DNA from 2 places in the Arthrobacter sp. SLBN-112 genome. Region 2 is predicted to be linked to the other one. Evidence: predicted binding sites of a transcription regulator. Region 2 holds the regulator's gene; the other holds the start of a gene.

Region 1 (4,693 bases), 2.7 Mb from region 2:
TTCACCGGCGGCCACGGCAGCGTGGATCGCCGATCCCAGGGCCGGGCCCTGCTCCGAACCAATGGTGGAGAGCTGCAACCCGGTGGCATCCGCATAAATCTGCATCAGCAGCCTGTTCTTCAGCAGCCCGCCGGCCACAATGAATTCCTTGACCGGAACCCCTGCATCGCGGAAAGCATCCACAATCGTGCGGGTCCCGAACGCCGTGGCCTCCAACAGCGCACGGTACGTATCCTCGGGCCTGGTGGCCAGGGTCTGCCCCACCACAATCCCGGAAAGCTCGTGGTCCACCAGCACCGAACGGTTCCCCGAGTGCCAGTCCAGCGCAATCAATCCATGCTCCCCAATAGCCTGCCGGGAGGCCAGTGCCGTGAGGTATTCGTGAATGCCCAGGCCTGCAGCTTCGGCCGCCTGGTGGTATTCCGGCGGGACGCCGGACTCGGTGAACCAGCCAAAGATGTCCCCCACCCCGGACTGGCCTGCCTCATAGCCCCACAGCCCGTCCACGATGCCGCCGTCCACTACACCGCACATGCCCGGTACTTCGCGCAGTTCGGCGCCGTTCATGACGTGGCAGGTCGAGGTGCCCATGATGGCCACCAACTGCCCGGGCTCCACCGCTTTCGCAGCCGGCGCCGTGACATGCGCGTCAACGTTTCCCACCGCCACGGCGATGCCCTCGGGCAGTCCGGTCCAGGCTGCAGCCTCCGCCGTGAGGGTGCCGGCGGCGTCACCCAGCCGGCCAATGGTGTGTTCCAGTTTGGAGCCGACAAAGTCCTTGAAATCCGGGTTCAGGGCGGACAGGAAATCCTCGGACGGGTAGCGGCCGTCCTGGTAGATGCCCTTATACCCGGCCGTGCAGGCGTTGCGGACATACCGGCCGCACAGCTGCCAGACGATCCAGTCGGCCGCCTCCACCCAATGGTCCATCGCGGCGTAGGCCTCCGGATCCTCCTCCAGCAGCTGCAGCCCCTTGGCGAACTCCCACTCCGAGGAGATCAAACCCCCATAGCGCGGAAGCCAGTCCTCGCCCCGTTCGGCCGCAAGCCGGTTAATGCGGTCGGCCTGCCCCTGGGCGGCGTGATGGCGCCACAGCTTCACATAGGCATGCGGCCGATTCGCATAACCCGGCACTTCGTTCAACGGCGTGCCGTCAGCCTTGACCGGGACCATAGTGCAGGCAGTGAAGTCCGTGGCAATACCGACGACGTCCGCCGGGTCGATCCCCGCGGCAGCCACCGCAGCCGGGACCGCGGCGCGAAGGACCTCCCGGTAGTCATTGGGCACCTGAAGCGCCCACTCCCCGGGAAGCCTGGCTCCGTCGTCGCCTGCTGTGTCACGTGGCAGGACGTCGGTGACCACAGCGTGCGGGTACTCATGGACCGCACTGCCGAGCTCCTTCCCGTCACGGACCCGCACCACCACGGCACGGCCCGAGAGTGTTCCGTAGTCCACCCCGATGACGACGTGGTCAGGGCTGGAGCTGGAGAGAGATTCTGGCATTCGGTTGCCTCCGCCCGGGAGGCAGGGCCTCATTGCCGGGGTTGTCTAGGGGTCATGGTCGAGCTAAGCGCTGCAGCAAGTGTGAACGCTAACAAAGCAGAAGTCAATGAAACCGGAGCATGTTCGAAAAGTTGATAGCGGCCTCTTGTTAGCGTTCACAAATCAGTCTATATTGAACCGACACATCAACAATGTGGCCCGGGCCAGGAAGCATCGCTGCTGCCTCGTCCAACAACACTTCGCGGCAGTGCTGCCGCGGAAGGAGAAAATGGTGAGAATCAAAAAACTCGTGGGCGCGGTGGCGCTTGTCCTCGCGCTGACGGTGGGAGCCACCGGTTGCGGCTCACGCGGCGCGGCAACAGAACCCAGCAGTGCGGCAAAGCCCAGCGACTCGCTGGTTGGCATCTCGATGCCCACGCAGACATCCGAACGCTGGATCGCCGATGGCGCCAACGTGGAGAAGTCACTCAAGGACCTCGGCTACAAGACGGACCTCCAGTTCGCCAATGACGACATTCCAACCCAGGTCTCACAGATCGAAAACATGCTGACCAAGGGCGCCAAGGCCCTGATCATCGCAGCCATTGACGGCACCACCCTGACCGACGTCCTGGCCAAGGCCAAGGAGCAGAACGTCAAGGTCATCGCGTACGACCGCCTCATTAACGGCACCCCGAACGTCGACTACTACACCACGTTCGACAACTACACGGTCGGCGTACAGCAGGCCACCTCGCTGCTGACCGGCCTGGGCCTCCTTGACGCCAACGGCAAGAAGGTGGACGGCAAGGGCCCCTTCAACGTTGAACTCTTCGCCGGAAGCCCCGACGACAACAACGCCAACTTCTTCTGGACCGGCGCCATGGACACCCTCAAGCCGTACCTGGATGCCGGCACCCTGAAGGTCCCCAGCGGCCAGACCAAGTTTGAGCAGGCCGCGATCCTTCGCTGGCAGGCACCGGTAGCGCAGAAGCGCATGGAGGACATCCTCACTTCCGCGTACAGCTCGGGCACTAAGCTGAACGGCGTCCTGTCCCCGTATGACGGCCTGTCCATCGGCATCATCTCTGCCCTCACCAGCACCGGCGGCTACGCCAAGGGAACCCTCCCGGTCGTCACCGGCCAGGATGCCGAGAAGGGCTCCGTGAAGTCCATCATTGCCGGCGAGCAGTACTCCACCATCTTCAAGGACACCCGCCAGCTGGGTGCCCAGGCCGTCAAGATGGTCGACGCCGTCCTCAAGGGCCAGGAACCGGAAACCAACGACACCAAGACCTACAACAACAAGGTCAAGGTTGTCCCGGCCTTCCTGCTGAAGTCCGTGATCATCACCAAGGACAACTACAAGAAAGAACTGATCGACTCGGGGTACTACACCGACGCCGACGTCAAGTAGTCAGCCGGGGCTGCGGCCTGACGTCCAATCCGGCCGCAGCCCCTCCCGCAGCCCCCTGCAGCAGCAGACAGGGCCAAGCTTCGACCAGTCAGTGGGAATTGACGATGAACACACCCATTCTTCAGATGCGAGGAATCACCAAAACGTTCCCGGGCGTGAAAGCGCTCCAGGATGTCACCCTGGATGTGAACCGTGGAGAGGTCCATGCCATCTGCGGTGAAAACGGCGCCGGCAAATCAACGCTCATGAAAGTGTTGTCCGGCGTCTATCCTGACAACACCTTCGACGGGGAGATCCTCTTCGAAAACGAGCCCTGCAATTTCTCCAGCATCTCCGACAGCGAGAAGCGGGGCATCGTGATCATCCACCAGGAACTGGCGTTGAGCCCGTTCCTCTCCATCGCCGAGAACATCTACCTTGGCAATGAGCAGGCCACCAACGGTTGGGTGGACTGGCGCAAGACCAACCTGGAGGCAGCCAAGCTGCTTGCCCGCGTGGGACTCGATGAAAACCCGATCACCCCTGTGCAGCACATCAGCGTAGGCAAGCAGCAGTTGGTGGAGATCGCCAAGGCGCTCTCCAAGGAAGTGAAGCTGCTCATCCTGGACGAACCCACGGCCGCCCTCAACGACGAGGACTCCGGCCACCTGCTGGACCTGATCCTCCACTTGAAGGGCCAAGGAGTCACCAGCATCATCATCAGCCACAAACTCAACGAGATCCGCAAGGTGGCCGATGCCGTCACCATCATCCGGGACGGCAAGACCATCGAGACCCTCCGGCTTGATGAAGGACAGATCACACAGGAGCGGATCATCCGCGGCATGGTGGGACGGGACCTGGAGAGCCTGTACCCGGACCGCCACCCGAACATCGGTGAAGAAGTCCTCCGGATCGAAGACTGGTCCGTCCGCCACCCCCAGGACCACGCCCGAATGGTGGTCAAGAACGCCAACCTGCACGTCAGGAAGGGCGAAGTGGTGGGACTTGCCGGGCTGATGGGCGCCGGCCGCACGGAGCTTGCCATGAGCGTGTTTGGCCGCACGTACGGGACCGCCACCTCAGGCAAGGTCTACAAGTACGGCGAGGAAATCAACACCGCCACCGTCTCTGACGCGATCCGGCACGGCATTGCCTACGCCACCGAGGACCGGAAGCACTACGGCCTGAACCTCATCGAGGACATCAAGCGCAACATCTCCCTGGCAGCGCTGCGCAAGCTCGCAAAACGCGGCTTCGTGGACAAGAACCAGGAGACCGTGGTGGCCAACGGCTACCGCAACAGCATGAACATCAAGGCACCCTCGGTGGCCGCCATCACCGGAAAACTCTCCGGCGGCAACCAGCAGAAGGTCGTGCTGAGCAAATGGATGTTCTCCGATCCCGATGTACTCATCCTCGATGAACCCACCCGCGGGATCGACGTCGGCGCCAAATACGAGATCTACACGATCATTGCCAGGCTCGCGGCCGAAGGAAAAGCCGTGATCGTCATTTCCTCGGAACTTCCCGAACTCCTGGGCATCTGCGACCGCATCTATACCCTCGCCGCCGGCCATATCACCGGTGAGGTGCCCATCGCCGAGGCCACCCAGGAAACCCTGATGCACTACATGACCAAAGAGAAGGAATAGCGAAATGTCCGCCCTACGAGAATCGCTCGGATTCCTCACAAGCCGCCTCCGCCAGGTCGGCATCTTCGTTGCCCTGATCCTGATTGTCCTGCTGTTCCAGGGGCTGACCGGCGGGATCCTGCTGGAACCGCAAAACGTCACCAACCTGGTGGTCCAGAAC
Region 2 (4,693 bases):
CGCCGGCAGGCGAAATAGTGGCTTTACCTACTTTCACATCTGCCACATGAACATCTAGAGTATCTTTTTAGGTGATTGGTGGATGGCTCAGCATCGGAACACCGCATTGGCACGTACCTGGGGTCACTGTTGTCCATCCGTCAGCAAAGGAAAATAGGGAAATGTCGGCAGAACAGAACTTCTCCAACGCGAAGTTCCTGACCGTGGCTGAAGTAGCCGAGGTCATGCGCGTCTCTAAAATGACCGTTTACCGCCTGGTCCACTCCGGCGAAATGCCGGCAGTGCGCTTCGGCCGCTCCTACCGGGTACCTGAGAATGCCGTGGAGCAGTACCTCAAGGGTGCTGTGGTGGACGGTCACACCGAGACAGCCTAGGGCAGCTTGTCCCAAGCCGCCCCCGATAGGCGGTACCCTGTTAAGGAACGTTTTACGTCATTGTAAGAATCTGTCAGTTGTTCAGTTCGTAGCTCTGTCCACGGACCATTTCCATCAGACAGGTACTGCATCTAGTTTGTAAGGAACTTTCGTGGGTTCAGTTATTAAGAAGCGTCGCAAGCGTATGGCCAAGAAGAAGCACCGCAAGCTGCTTCGCAAGACTCGTCACCAGCGCCGCAACAAGAAGTAGCAATACTTCGAACAGCGTGGAGAACGCCCGTCGCCTGCAAAGGCGGCGGGCGTTTTTTCGTGCGCTTGGAGTGTACGGTGCTGGGAACCTGCAGCGGGAGAGCCTGGAGGCGCGGGAAGCTAGAGGCGCGGGCCGCGGATCCGGGCGAAGCCCTTCCACAGGCCGTAGACGGCACCGCCGAGGGTTGCCAGTTTGAGGCCGAAGGTGGCGGCGCGGCGCCCTGCGCGGAAATCGTAGACCGGCCAGTTGCGGTCGCGGGCGTGCCTGCGGAGCTTGGCATCGGGGTTGATGGCCACCGGGTGGCCCACCAGTGACAGCAGCGGGACGTCGTTATAGGAGTCGCTGTACGCCCAGCAGCGCTTGAGGTCCAGGTCCTCCTCGTCGGCGATGGCCTGGACCGCCACGGCTTTGGCCGAGCCGTGCAGGATGTCGCCCACCAGCCGCCCGGTGTACATGCCGTCCGAGACCTCCCCGACTGTCCCCAGGGCGCCGGTCAGACCCAAGCGGGTGGAGATTACCGTGGCAACTTCGATGGGCGTTGCCGTGACCAGCCAGACCCGGCGGCCCACGCGGAGGTGCTGCTCGGCCAGGGCCTTGGCGCCCGGCCAGATCCGGGAGGCGATCATTTCGTCATAGACTTCTTCGCCGAGCGCCTTGATGTCCTCGACGGTGATCCCGGCAGCGAGCGTCAGGGCCGAATCACGGACTGCATGGACGTCGTCGATGTTTTCGCCGCGCGTCACGAACTTGAACTGCTTCCACGCGAACCCGGCAGCCTGGGCCAGGGTGAACGCCCCGCGCTGATGCATTTTCCGGGCCACATGGAAGAGGCTTGCGCCGCGCATCAGGGTGTTGTCCACGTCGAAAAACGCCGCTTCGCCGGGCTGCGGCGCAGGGACGGGCCGCGTGACTACGGCGACGTATTTCTCCTCGGGCATGGACTCGAGTCTAGTCAATCGGCCGGCCCGCCGCCGTCGGCGTCGCCCGCACGCCGCGAACGGCGATACCGTTAAGCCATGGCTACCCCCCGCGTCGTCCTGGTCACCAAAGCTGACTGCCACCTCTGCGAGGCGGCGCGCGACGCCGTCGGCCGGGTCACTGCCTCGTTGGGACTGACGTGGACGGAAGAGTCGGTGGACCACCAGCCCGAACTTCGCGAACGCTATGCCGAGGAAATTCCGGTGGTGCTGGTGGACGGGGTGCAGCGCGACTTTTGGAAGATTGATGAAACCCGGCTGGGACGCGTTCTGCAGCGCGCCATGGCCCGGTAAGGGGAGGCCAATGACGTCCTTGGAATCAGCGTCCCAGCCTGTCCCGGATCTCCCGGGCACCACGGGAACGCCCGCCAAGCAGATCCCGCCCGCGGCGGTGGCCCGGCTGACGCTGTATCTCCGTGCCCTGAACACCTTGCTGGCCGAAGGCGTGGAGCGGGTCTCGTCCGAATCCTTGGCTGAGGCCTCCGGCGTCAGTTCCTCAACGCTGCGCAAGGACCTGTCCCATGTCGGGTCATACGGCACCAGGGGAGTGGGCTACGAGGTGCAGTACCTCAGCCGCCATATAGCCGCGGCCCTTGGCCTGACGCACGACTGGAAAGTGGCGATCGTCGGTGCCGGAAACCTGGGCAAGGCCCTGGCCCGGTATGGCGGCTTCGAATCCCGCGGGTTCGACGTCGTCGCGATCTTCGACGCCGACCAAATGGTGGTGGGCAACGAGGTTGGCTGGCTGCGGGTCAGTGACGTGGCAGACCTTGAAACCGTCCTGCACCGCACCGGAGCCAACATGGTGGTGCTGGCGCTTCCGGCGGCGGTGGCCCAAGGAATCTGCGACCGCGTGGTGGCCGCAGGCGTGCACAGTGTGCTGAGCTTCGCGCCCGTCATGCTGCAGGTTCCGGAAGGCGTCAACCTCCGCAAGGTGGACATGGCCACCGAACTCCAGATCCTGGCCTACCACGCCCAGCGGGCCCAGGCGCCCGGACAGAGCGCGTAGGGAATCACCAGGTTAAAGAAAACGGCCCGGGATGCGGTGGAGCATCCCGGGCCGCCTGCTTTGGTGCGGCTGGCCGTTACCGGCCGTAGGGGTTTCCGAAGCCGCCGGCATACGGGTTGCCGAACTGCTGCTTCCGGAAGTACGGGGCAGCCGCCGGAAGGTAGAGCAGGACGATGGCCGCGATCCCCAGGACTGTCCCGACGGTTGCGAACGAGGGAACCCCGAACAGGCCCAGCACCGACAGGGCCGCCAGCACCGTACCCAGGATGCGGGCCCAGTTCTTGCCCTTGCGGACGAAGAAGGCCACAAGCAGGTAGAGCCCGGCGCCGATGATGGCGAAGACCACCAGGGTTCCGGCGATGACGCCCTTGATGTCGTCGTACGTGATGCCGGCGTTGCTGGCCTTTACCTGCTGGTCAAAGGCCTGGCGGAACGCGGGATCATCCAGCTGGGTGAGTCCGGTGAGCAGGGAGATGACGAAGATCAGGGCGGCCGCGATCAGCATCCAGAAGGAGATGTTGACCAGTTGCGGGATTCCGGCGCCTGCGGCAGGCTGCGGCTGCTCCGACGGGTACTGGCCATAGGGGGACTGGCCGTATGGCGGCTGGCCGTAGGGCTGCTGCTGTCCGTAGCCGGGGGCCGCCGGGGCATTCTGCCCATATTGGGGTGCGTTCTGGCCGTACTGCGGAGCGTTCTGGCCATACTGCGGTGGGGCCGGCGGCTGCGAACCGTACTGGGGTGCGTTCTGGCCGTACTGCGGTGCGTTCTGCCCGTACTGGGGTGCGTTTTGGCCGTAGCGGGGCTGCTGGCCGCCGGGCTGCTCGGCTGCCGGCTGGCCGTTGCCGGGCTGGCCGTTTCCGGATTGGGGATCGTGGGGCACGGGAGGCGGGACGGGAGGAGTACTCATGGGCGTTCCTTCTGCAGGTCGGGATCCAGGCGGGCTGCCGGGAATCGGTCCTGTGCCGCCCCCAACATGGCTTAAGTCCACCGTACCCCCGGCGGCCCGCCTTGTGCGGGATTCGGAGGGCTGTTCACAGCGCCGGAGGCGTTAAATACGGCACCCCGGCACCAGGCGGGAAATGCCTGCTGCCGGGGTGGGCCGGAGCGGAATCAGGCCGCGGGAGCGATGAAGGCGAGCTCCAGGTTGATTGCAACCTTGTCGCTGACCAACACGCCGCCGGTCTCCAGGACGGCGTTCCAGGTCAGGCCGAAGTCCTTGCGGCTGATGGTGGTCCCGGCGGAGACGCCGGCGCGGGTGTTGCCGAACGGATCAACGGCCACGCCGTTGAACTCGGTCTCCAGCGTCACCGGGCGGGTGACGCCCTTGATGGTGAGGTCGCCGGTGAGCTCGTAGCTGTTGCCCTTGGCCACCAGGCCGTTGGAGACGAAGGAAATCTCCGGGAACTTCTCCACGTCAAAGAAGTCCTCGCCCTTGACGTGGCCGTCGCGGTTGGCGTCGCCGGAGTCAAAGCTGGCGGTCTTGATGGTGGCGTTGATCTTCGAATCGGCCACATCCTCGACGAGGTCAAGCGTTGCGGCGGCTTCGGTGAACTGGCCGCGGACCTTGCTGATGCCGGCGTGACGGACGGTGAATCCGATCTCGCTGTGGGAGTTGTCCAGGGTCCAGGTGCCGGTGGTGACGTCTGCGGGAAGTGCCATGATGATGCTCCTTGTTCTTAATGCCTGTTGTGGTCCTGCGGTTGAACCTTCATCGGTTGAAGCCTCAACTAACTTGCTGCATCCAGTATAAACATGCGTTTGCATGTTTTGTTCCCGCGTTCGGAACATTTCTTCAGAAACTTAAGTTCTACTGTTCGTAGAAGATTTCGGATCGCACGCCATCTTTGAGAAACTGGTAAACATGCCCCAAGCCACTGTCCATCTGCTCCGCCACGGCGAGGTCCATAATCCCGACGGCGTTCTGTACGGACGGCTCCCCGAATTCCACCTCTCCGAACTGGGGCAGGAGATGGCCCGCACCCTCGCCGAGCACTTCCGGCAGCGTGCGGAGCGGGGCGCCCGGATCACGTACCTGGCCGCCTCGCCACTTGAGCGTGCACAGGAAACCGCGCGGCCGACGTCG

The links. Region 2 encodes Rex, which represses fermentation and respiration genes when NADH is low (regulators of the CRP and FNR family bind a similar motif). Its sites were predicted from a motif close to CTTGTGAANNNNTTCACAAG; they were not measured.
Region 1: the regulator Rex is predicted to act here: its motif matches at 1,646-1,665, upstream of araB (ribulokinase).

What each region holds. Positions count from the first base shown of each region.
Region 1 covers NZ_JAUSXY010000001.1:4,364,835-4,369,527, forward strand. The annotation lists gene araB (ribulokinase) at 1-1,503, opposite strand, end outside; gene chvE (multiple monosaccharide ABC transporter substrate-binding protein) at 1,772-2,899, shown strand; gene mmsA (multiple monosaccharide ABC transporter ATP-binding protein) at 3,004-4,533, shown strand; gene mmsB (multiple monosaccharide ABC transporter permease) at 4,538-4,693, shown strand, end outside.
Region 2 covers NZ_JAUSXY010000001.1:1,646,839-1,651,531, forward strand. The annotation lists gene QF050_RS07690 (3-deoxy-7-phosphoheptulonate synthase) at 1-18, shown strand, start outside; gene QF050_RS07695 (helix-turn-helix domain-containing protein) at 162-374, shown strand; gene QF050_RS07700 (30S ribosomal protein bS22) at 526-624, shown strand; gene QF050_RS07705 (HAD-IB family hydrolase) at 744-1,562, opposite strand; gene QF050_RS07710 (glutaredoxin family protein) at 1,641-1,895, shown strand; gene QF050_RS07715 (redox-sensing transcriptional repressor Rex) at 1,906-2,610, shown strand; gene QF050_RS07720 (hypothetical protein) at 2,687-3,517, opposite strand; gene QF050_RS07725 (YceI family protein) at 3,721-4,269, opposite strand; gene QF050_RS07730 (histidine phosphatase family protein) at 4,472-4,693, shown strand, end outside.